3 regions of the Pseudomonas sp. Tof1 genome follow, and region 2 is predicted to be linked to each of the others. Evidence: riboswitches for the same ligand, from Rfam matches in the RefSeq annotation. Region 2 holds a riboswitch; each other region holds the start of a gene.

The links. Region 2 has a riboswitch for cobalamin ahead of ACZ5KU_RS14530 (CbtB domain-containing protein). Riboswitches for the same ligand answer to the same signal wherever they lie in the genome.
Region 1: another riboswitch for cobalamin. It lies ahead of cobW (cobalamin biosynthesis protein CobW); the one in region 2 lies ahead of ACZ5KU_RS14530 (CbtB domain-containing protein).
Region 3: another riboswitch for cobalamin. It lies ahead of cobO (cob(I)yrinic acid a,c-diamide adenosyltransferase); the one in region 2 lies ahead of ACZ5KU_RS14530 (CbtB domain-containing protein).

What each region holds. Positions count from the first base shown of each region.
Region 1 is NZ_AP024344.1:3,032,977-3,036,244, forward strand. It holds gene ACZ5KU_RS13935 (glycosyltransferase) at 1-1,220, opposite strand, end outside; cobalamin riboswitch at 1,309-1,516, shown strand; gene cobW (cobalamin biosynthesis protein CobW) at 1,616-2,683, shown strand; gene cobN (cobaltochelatase subunit CobN) at 2,688-3,268, shown strand, end outside.
Region 2 is NZ_AP024344.1:3,168,596-3,171,863, reverse strand. It holds partial or broken gene ACZ5KU_RS14540 (CHASE3 domain-containing protein) at 1-826, opposite strand, end outside; gene ACZ5KU_RS14535 (response regulator) at 1,079-1,435, shown strand; cobalamin riboswitch at 1,568-1,791, shown strand; gene ACZ5KU_RS14530 (CbtB domain-containing protein) at 1,889-2,074, shown strand; gene ACZ5KU_RS14525 (CbtA family protein) at 2,098-2,808, shown strand; gene ACZ5KU_RS14520 (cobalamin biosynthesis protein) at 2,831-3,229, shown strand.
Region 3 is NZ_AP024344.1:5,410,153-5,413,420, forward strand. It holds gene ACZ5KU_RS24265 (cobyrinate a,c-diamide synthase) at 1-883, opposite strand, end outside; gene cobO (cob(I)yrinic acid a,c-diamide adenosyltransferase) at 880-1,491, opposite strand; cobalamin riboswitch at 1,574-1,792, opposite strand; gene ACZ5KU_RS24275 (aminotransferase class III-fold pyridoxal phosphate-dependent enzyme) at 1,952-3,268, shown strand, end outside.

The sequences.
Region 1 (3,268 bases), 140 kb from region 2:
AGCATGGCGCCGGTGAAGTTGTCGCGCCGATGTTGTGCCAGTCGCTGCCGGCATTGCTCGATACGCGCCACCAGGGCCGGGCCGTGCTGGCGCCGGTCGTAGCGGGCGGCCAGCAAGGCGTGGCCGGCGGCCTGGGCCTGCCGCCAGGCCGCCGGGTCCTGGTAGAGCTGCACGGCGGCCGCGGCCAGGGCTTCGGCGCGGGTCTCGATGGCGCCGGGCCAGGGCAAGTCGCCGTGCATGGCTTCGGCACCGATCGGCGTGGTGACGTTTGGCGTGCCGCAGAGCATGGCATCGGCGAGCTTGCCCTTGATCCCGGCGCCAAAGCGCAACGGTGCCAGGCAGATGCGCGCCGCACTCATGACCTGCAAGGCATCCTCGGCCCAGTTCAGCACGTGAAAGCCCTGGGTCGGGTTATGCAGGGCGGTGGCCTTGGGCGGTGTATAGGCGCCGTAGACGTGCAGTTGCGCGCTCGGCAATTGCTGGCGGATCAGCGGCCAGAGGGTGGTTTTCATCCAGAGCACCGCGTCCCAGTTCGGTGCGTGGCGAAAGTTGCCGATGCTGAGGAAATGCGCGCGCTCCTCGAACGGCCGAAAGGCAGCGGGCTGATCGAGCATCAGCGGGCACCAGTGCAGCAGCGCCGGCGGCAGCCGGAACTGCTCGGTCAACAGGCGAATCTCGACATCGGAGATCATCAGGCTCAGGTCCGAGCGGTAGATCGCCGCGATCTCGCGCTGGGCCTGATCGGTTTCGCTCATCTGCTGGAACACCTGCGGCAGGTCGGGGGCAAACAGCGTGCTGAAGTCGTTCGGGTCCGGATCGGCCTTCAGGCGTTCCTTGAGCTGCTGCTGGCGGGCGTCGCGCAGGCTTTGCAGGTCGGAGGTTTCCAGCACGCGGATGGCGTCGGGGCAGTGCTTCTCGACCCTCCAGCCGAACTGCTCCTCCATCATGAAGCGGTCGAACAGCACCACATCCGGCTGCAGGGCGGTGATGAAGGTGTCGAAGCTGCTGTTGTTGAGCTCGATGGCCTGTTCGTCGATTCCCAGGCTCTGCAGGTCGGCCTTGTGCTCGCCGACGCTGGCGGGGCTGGCGAAGGTGATGTGCCAGCCGGCTTCGAGGAAGCTTTCGAGAATCTGCATCATGTGCCCACCGGCGGCCGAGGAACGGGGTTCGGGCCAGACATAACCGATGACCAGGACGGTGGTGGTGCCGGTGGCACTCATGGGCGGGGCTTCCTTGAAACGGGCAGGGTGAAAGGGGGCGCAATTAAACCACAGCGGCCGTCGAGATTGACCTGCTCCCGCGCACTGCGTAGCCTTGCAGGTTCGAGGTTCTTCGGCATCCGGCCGAAGCTAAGATGGGAACGCGGCAAGCCGCGGCTGCCCCCGCAACTGTGAGCGGTTTGATAGTCTTGCCTGGCCACTGCCCCTTGGGGCGGGAAGGCGCAAGACCCGGTGATCGGGCGACTGCCGAACACCCGCCCGCAAGCCAGGAGACCTGCCTCGTGACAGAATTTCACTTAAACCGGGCGGGGTGATCCGGTGGCGAACCTACCCGCGCCTGTTCCGGCAGCGGTTCTCGTCCCGTATGCCCGCTATTTTTGCCAAGGGGCATCCCGATGAAAACACTGGCCAAGCTTCCTGTCACCATCGTCACCGGCTTCCTCGGCTCGGGCAAGACCACCTTGTTGCGCCACATGCTCGACAACGCCCAGGGCCGCCGCATCGCGGTGATCGTCAACGAATTCGGCGAACTCGGCATCGATGGTGAAATCCTCAAGCAGTGCTCGATCGGTTGCACCGAGGAAGAGGCGGTCGGTCGCGTCTTCGAACTGGCCAATGGCTGCCTGTGCTGCACCGTGCAGGAAGAGTTCTTCCCGGTGATGCGCGAACTGGTGGCACGGCGCGGCGATCTGGACCACATCCTCATCGAAACCTCCGGCCTGGCGTTGCCCAAACCGCTGGTCCAGGCGTTCCAGTGGCCGGAAATCCGCAGTGCCTGCACCGTCGATGCGGTGATCACCGTGGTCGACAGCCCGGCGGTGGCCGCCGGTACCTTCGCCGCCTTCCCCGACCAGGTGGACGCCCAGCGCAAGCTCGACCCGAACCTGGACCACGAGTCGCCGCTGCACGAACTGTTCGCCGACCAGTTGTCCAGCGCCGACCTGGTGATTCTCAACAAGACCGACCTGATCGCCCCCGAAGACCTGGCCAAGGTCCGCCTGGAAGTGGCCGAGGAACTGCCACCGGCGGTGAAGATCGTCGAGGCCAGCAGCGGTCGCCTGCCGCTGGACGTGCTGCTCGGCCTGGGTGCCGGCTCCGAAGAACATATCGACAGCCGTCACAGCCACCACGATCACCACCACGACGGCGATGATCACGACGATCATGACCACGATGCCTTCGACTCGATCTCCATCGACCTGCCGCAAGCCGATGAAAGCCTGCTGCTCGATGCCCTGACGCAACTGGTGGTCAAGCACGGCATCCTGCGGGTCAAGGGCTTCGCGGCGATCCCGAACAAGCCGATGCGCCTGCTGATCCAGGGCGTGGGCACCCGTTTCGACAAGCACTTCGACCGTGCCTGGGGCGCTGACGAGCCGCGTGTCACCCGCCTGGTGCTGATCGGTCAGGAACTGGATGCCGCCCTGCTCGAGTCGACCCTGCGCGCGGCGCTGACGGTCTGACCCCATGCACCTGCTCAGGACCCAGCCCGGCGGTTTCGTGTCGGACGACAACATTGCCGACCTGGGACAGACCCCCGCCGAGTTGGTGATCCTGTGCAGCGGTGATTCCAGCCTGGCGTTGCTCGCCGAAGCGGCGCAGCAACTGCCGGACGATTACCCCAGCCTGCGCCTGGCCAACCCGATGCAGGTGCAGAATCATGCCTCGGTCGACCTGTATGTCGACCAGGTGCTGCAACACGCCAAGGTGATCCTGCTGTCGTTGCACGGCGGGATCGGCTATTGGCGCTACGGCATCGAGCGCCTGGTGCAACTGGCCGAGCGCGGCGTGGCGCTGATCCTGGTGCCGGGCGATGACCGTCCCGACCCGGAACTGAGCGCCCTGGGCAACGTCCCGGCGGCCGAGGCCGAACGGCTCTGGCATTTCCTGCGCCAGGGGGGGCTGGGTAACGCCCTGCAACTGTTCAATTGCCTGGCCAGTACCTGGCTGGGGCGCGATTACCCGTGGCACGAGCCTCGCGCCTTGCCGCGCACGGCGATCTACCACCCCCGCGTGGTCGATGCGCGACTGGCGGATTGGCGTACCGA
Region 2 (3,268 bases):
GGACACCCACGGCACTGCCCAGGTACTGGGCGCAGAACTGCAGAATATTGCGCCCCAGGGGGCTCAGCCCGAGCTGGCCGAGCATCTGCGTGGACAGTTCGTTCTGACCGCCACGCAGCCAGGCCTGCTTCTCAAGGCGCTCGGAACTCTTCAGTTGCGACTCGAGATTCTTCCCATAACTCGCTGAAAGATTTAGTAAATCCCTTCTACCAACGTAAGCCAGGAGCGCACTCAGGCCCAGCACGAAGACCAGATAGGCAGTGATGCTCCATAGGGTGGTACGCCGCACATCGTCATTGCGGGACAGGCGCAGTTGCTGCTCGGTGTCGATGGCATTGGCATACTCGCTGCGGATCTCGTCGGTCAGGCGCTTGCCACGCCCGGCCTTGATCGCTTCGCGATAGTCGCCCTTACTGCGCTGCAGATCGATCATCGATTGCGCGTATTCGGTCCAGGCCCCCTGCAGGGCCTCGATGCGCCTGAAACGATCGACCTGCTGCGGGTTGTCCGCCACCAACTGCTGCAAGCCGCGCAGTTCGGCAATGATCTTCGGCCTGGCGACTTCATAGGGGTCGAGGAAGTGCTCATCGCCGGTGATCAGGAAACCGCGCATGCCGGTTTCCAGGTCCACAGACAGCGTCATCACCTCATTGATGTTGTTGATCACCCGGTCCGTGTGCTGCACCCATTGGATCACCGAAAGCAGATAGCTGATCAGGGAAACGAAGAACACTGCGCTGAGCACACCCACCCCAAGCGGCAGGCTGATGTTGCGACTCAGGAGTTTGCGAAAACTGCTCTCATCAACCGAAGACGGTGAATTCATTTCGGGCCCCGGAGGAAGTCTTGAAAACCAAGGAGTTTGACGTAATTTTGTAAAAAAAGGATCCATTTTTCTCACAGCGTAGAAGGCATTTTCCTGCCTCGCACTGCCCAGCATCAATCAGACCCGCTATCCTACTCTCTTGTACAGCAAAATATTTTTGTACAAGAAATAGAACTTGTGGCAATTGGCCGCTTACCAATACAAAAGACAGGCACCTTCCTGCTCCGCTTTCACTTTTTTGGGAAACCCCTTATGTGCGCAGCCAGCTCCACCATCCTGGTCGTCGAAGACGACGCCATTGTCCGCATGCTGATTGTCGATGTGCTGGAGGAACTGGAGTTCAGGGTCCTGGAGGCCAGCGGCAGCGACGCGGCCCTGGAGTTTCTCAATGACACCACCACCCCCATCGACCTGCTGATGACCGATGTCGGCTTGCCCGACATGGACGGCCGAGACCTGGCGAGGACCGCGTGCCAGGTCCGCCCCGGACTCTCGGTGCTGTTTGCCAGCGGCTACGCCGACAGCCTCGAAGTACCCGCCGGCATGCAGGTGATCGGCAAGCCGTTTTCGATCGATCAGCTCAGAGATAAGATTAAAAACATTATCTAACTAGTTGTTTTTATTGGGATTATTATTCTAGAAATAACTTTAGGTTCGGCTTTTTACCGCAGCCCTCCCCACCTTTTCTCGACCCGGTGGTCACCCTGCAGCTCAGTTGACGCACCGGTAGATGGCATGCTTTCCTACTCGCCTGTTCTGGGTGCCCTTCACAGGGTGAAACGGGAAACCGGTGCGTCGGCGGATGCTTCATCATGCCTGACAAGTCCGGTGCTGCCCCCGCAACGGTAAGCGAGAGAAGCGTCAGATCCACTGTGCCAGCCGGCATGGGAAGGTGATGCTGGAAGGTTCGAGCCAGACTGGAACCCCTCGCGAGCCCGGAGACCGGCCCGGAAATATCGAATGACAAACCTGCGGTGGGCAGGCGCTGTTGAAACCTCCGGGCCCGGCCCGCCGAGGTTTTTCTGCGCGTGGCCGCCTGCTGAAGACCCAGAGGGAAGCGCCATGTCCGTCACCACCGCCAGCCATTCCGGCACCGTCACATCGACCCGCAGCCAACGTCTCGTCGCCGCCATCGGCGCCAGCGTCCTCGGCGTGCTGCTGGTTTATTTCGCCGGGTTCTCGCACATCGATGCGGTCCATAACGCCGCCCACGATACACGTCACAGCGCCGCCTTCCCTTGCCACTGAGCCGTGCCACCGAGAACCCTGCCATGATCAAGCGTATCGCCCAAACCGCTGGTTTCAGCGGACTGCTGGCCGCCCTGCTGCTGACCCTGCTGCAAAGCTTCTGGGTCGCCCCCCTGATTCTCGAAGCGGAAACCTACGAGAAGGCCCCGGCCAGCGAAGCCCATGAGCACACCGGCGCCGCCATGGCCGGGCATAGTCACGAAGGCCACGATGAAGCCGCGTGGGAGCCGGAAGATGGCTGGCAGCGCGTGCTCTCCACTACCGGCGGCAACCTGGTGGTCGCGGTCGGTTTCGCCCTGATGCTCGCCGGCCTGTATACCCTGCGTACGCCCAATCGCACTTCCCAGGGGCTGCTCTGGGGACTGGCCGGCTACGCCACCTTCTGCCTGGCACCGACCCTCGGCCTGCCGCCGGAACTGCCCGGCACCGCCGCGGCGGACCTGCTGCAACGGCAGATCTGGTGGGCCAGCACCGCGGCCTCCACTGCCGTGGCCATCGCCCTGGTCGTGTTCGGCCGGCATTGGCTGCTCAAGCTGCTGGGCGTGGCCATTGTCGTGGTGCCCCACGTGATCGGCGCGCCGCAACCGGACGTGCATTCCAGCCTGGCACCAGAAGCGCTGGAGGCGCAGTTCAAGATCGCCTCGCAACTGACCAACGCGGTGTTCTGGCTGGCCTTGGGCCTGATCAGCGCCTGGCTGTTCCGTCGCAAGGCCGACACTCGGCACCGGGCATGACAAAGCCCCCGCGCAGCCAGCCCTGGCGGCTGGCTTCGGTTGCCGGCAAGGCTGCGAGGCGTCGGTCCTGCGGCAACTGCTGGAAAGTGCCCTGCAGAGCTGTCGACTCGACCTCTCGGCAGTCACCGGACTGGCCAGTATCGATGGAAAACGCCATGAGCCGGGATTGCTGGAACTCGCTCGACAACTGCAACTGCCACTGCTGTTCTTCAGCGCCACGGCGCTGCAACCCTACGAGCCACATCTGAGCCATCGCTCCAGCCTGGCTTTCGCCCATACCGGCTGCCACGGCGTTGCCGAAAGTGCCGCCCTGGCCCTGGCCGAACAACAGGGACAGTCCCCGGCAAGCCTGCTGATTTCACGCCAGAAGCACCCGCAGGCGACCTTCGCACTGGCCTGGACCGGGCAAAACCCTGGATAATCCCCTCCTCCTGCATGAGCGTTGTTCATGTGAACCCAG
Region 3 (3,268 bases), 2.2 Mb from region 2:
GGTGCAATTCCGGGTAGCCGCCCGGCAGGTACAGACTGTCGGCCGGCGGCAGTTCGGCATCATGTATGGGCGAGAAGAAGCACAGCTCGGCCCCCAGCGCGCGCAACAGATCCAGGTTGGCGCCATAGATGAAGGCAAACGCTTCGTCGTGGGCCACCGCGATTCGAACACCGGCCAATAGCGGCTCGACGGCCGCTGCTGGCGGTGCGGCGAACTCGACCGCCGGCGGCAAGGCGACTTCGCAACTGGCGCCCAGGGCCTCGGCGGCGACCTCCAGGCGACGATCCAGGTCGTTCAGCTCGCTGGCCTGGACCAGCCCGAGGTGCCGGCTCGGCAGCTCGATCCCGGTCTCGCGGGAGAGCGCACCGTACCAACGCAGGCCTTCGGTCAGGCTGCCTTCGAGCAATTGCGCATGACGCGGGGTACCGACCCGGTTGGCCAGCACCCCGGCGAACGGCAGGTCCGGCTGGTAGCGCGCCAACCCCAGGGCCAGCGCGCCGAAGGTCTGGGCCATGGCCGTACCGTCGATCACCGCCAGCACCGGCACACCGAAGTGCCGCGCCAGGTCGGCGCTCGATGGCGTGCCGTCGAACAGCCCCATGACCCCCTCGATCAGGATCAGGTCGGCCTCGCCCGCCGCCTCCCAGAGCAGCCGGCGGCTTTCCTCGGCACCGACCATCCACAGGTCGAGCTGGTACACCGGTGCGCCACTGGCACGCTCGTGAATCATCGGGTCGAGGAAGTCCGGGCCACACTTGAACACCCGGACCTTGCGCCCCTGGTTGCGATGCAGACGCGCCAGGGCCGCTGTCACCGTGGTCTTGCCCTGGCCGGAGGCCGGCGCGGCAATCAGCACCGCCGGGCAATGACGCGCCTGAGTCATAGTTCGATGCCTTTCTGCGCCTTGATCCCGGCCTGGAACGCGTGCTTGAGCAGGCCCATCTCGGTGACGGTGTCGGCCAGGTCGATCAGTTCCGGCTTGGCGCCGCGCCCGGTCACCACCACGTGCTGCATCGGTGGACGGGCCTGCAGGTCGCTCAGCACCTGGTCCAGATCCAGATAGCCATGCTTGAGGGCGATATTCAGCTCATCGAGCACCACCAGGCCGATCTCCGGGTTGGCGAGCATTTCCCGCGACACCGCCCAGGCCGCCTCGGCCGCGGCGATGTCACGCTGGCGGTCCTGGGTTTCCCAGGTAAAGCCCTCACCCATCACATGGAAGCGCACCTGCTCGGGGAAGCGGCGGAAAAACAGCTCCTCGCCGGTGCTGTTGCGGCCCTTGATGAACTGCACCACGCCGCACTGCATGCCGTGGCCCATGGCCCGGGCGAGCATGCCGAAGGCCGAGCTGCTCTTGCCCTTGCCGTTGCCGGTCAGCACCAGCAGCAGGCCACACTCGTTGGGGGCATTGGCGATACGCTCGTCGATCACCGCCTTCTTGCGCTGCATGCGCGCCAGGTGGCGTTCGTCGCGCTCGGGGGACTCGTTCATGACAGCTCTCCGTTGGGCTGGATAACGCAAACGGCGGGCAGACGCAGGCACGGCCAAAGCCGTCCAGCATCGCCCGCCGTGATGCTGTGGAATGGATCAGGCCGGTCTCCGGGCTCATGAGCGCGCGAACGCGGGACCGCGCGCCTTCCCATGCCGTCGGCACAGTGGCGAAAAGCGCAGTCTTGACTCATTTACCGTTGCGGGGGCAGCGCCGGGATCGCGCCTCTCGAAGGGCTCACCGGCTTCCCTGTTTCACTCTGTTGACACCGGGCCACAGAGCACCTGAAACAAGCCGGGAAGGTTAGAGGGTTGGGGGTGGAGCGTCAATTGAAGTCGACCGCCAGCCCCGGCGAACGGTGGCATGAACAGGAGAAATGAGCCTCACGAGGAAAACTCATTTCTCCTGAGGGTAAAGGTGGGAATAACGTTTCTCCACATAACACCTCAGTGAGGCAACGGCGTGCACCTGATCAAGCCAAACCTGCGTCAGTACTACCCGATGGCCTTCTCGGCCCAGGGCAGCACGATCATGACCGATGACAACAGGACGATTCTCGATGGCTGCTCCGGCGCCATAGCCTGCTCCCTGGGTCACGGCCACCCATACATCATCGATCGGATGCGGATGCAAGCCCACAGGCTCAGCGCCGCCTATCGCACACAATCGCTGAACCTCCCGGCCGAGCGATTGGCACAAAGACTCTGCAGCAAGCTCGGGCAGGCCGGAGCATTTTTCGTCAATAGCGGTTCAGAAGCCGTGGAGGCAGCCTGCCGCACTGCAATTCAATACTGGGACGAGGTCGGCCGGTCAAAAAAGAGACATATCTTGAGCAGGACCATCAGCTATCACGGCTCGACCCAGGCCAGCCTGTCCCTATCCGGTCATTGGCCCAGGCGTCGCAATGTCTGCAGTCCCGACCAACGGCCAACAATTCCCACCCCCTACTGCTACCGCTGCCCTTACGGCAAGAGCCGCAAGACCTGCCAACTCGCCTGTGCCCAGGCACTGGAAATCGAGCTGGGCCAGATCGGGGCCGACGCAGTGGCGGCCCTGCTCATAGAGCCCATCACCGGAGCTTCAGGAGCGGCCATCCTCCCACCGGCAGGCTACCTGGAAACGATCAGCGACATCTGTAAACGCAACGATGTACTGCTGATCGCCGATGAGGTACTGACTGGCCTCGGTCGCACCGGCACCTGGCTGGCCATGGACCACGGTCAAGTCAAGGCCGACATCAGTGTGCTGGGCAAGGGTCTCAATGCGGGATATTTCCCGTTGTCCGGCATCCTGGTGACAGAGGCGATCAAAGAGGCAATCGAACTGGGTAGCGGGGTGTTTTCCTACGGCCACACCCATTCCAATCATCCCATAGGGGCCGCAGTTGGCCATGCCGTCCTGGACGTGCTCGAAACCGAGGGCCTGGTACCTCTATCCGCCAGCCGCGGGCCAATCATCGAATCATATCTGCAGCGGTGCACGGACAGCTCACCCATCATTGGCCAGATTCGCGGGGCAGGCATGTTATGGGGAGTGGAAATAGTCCAGGACAAACCTCGCAAAACACCCTTCGTACCGGGTGCCCAAGCCGCCGAAAGCCTGGTACGGCTCGCCTGGGCCAAAGGCCTGAATCTCTATCCCGCCAGCGGTTTTGCTGCACATCGGCATGGTGACGCAGTGATTTTTGCCCCGCCCCTCAACACCCCTATGCCCATGCTTGAGGAAATGCTTTTACTCCTTGAGCAAATCCTCCAGAGCGCTCCCGGCCACCTGCACAAG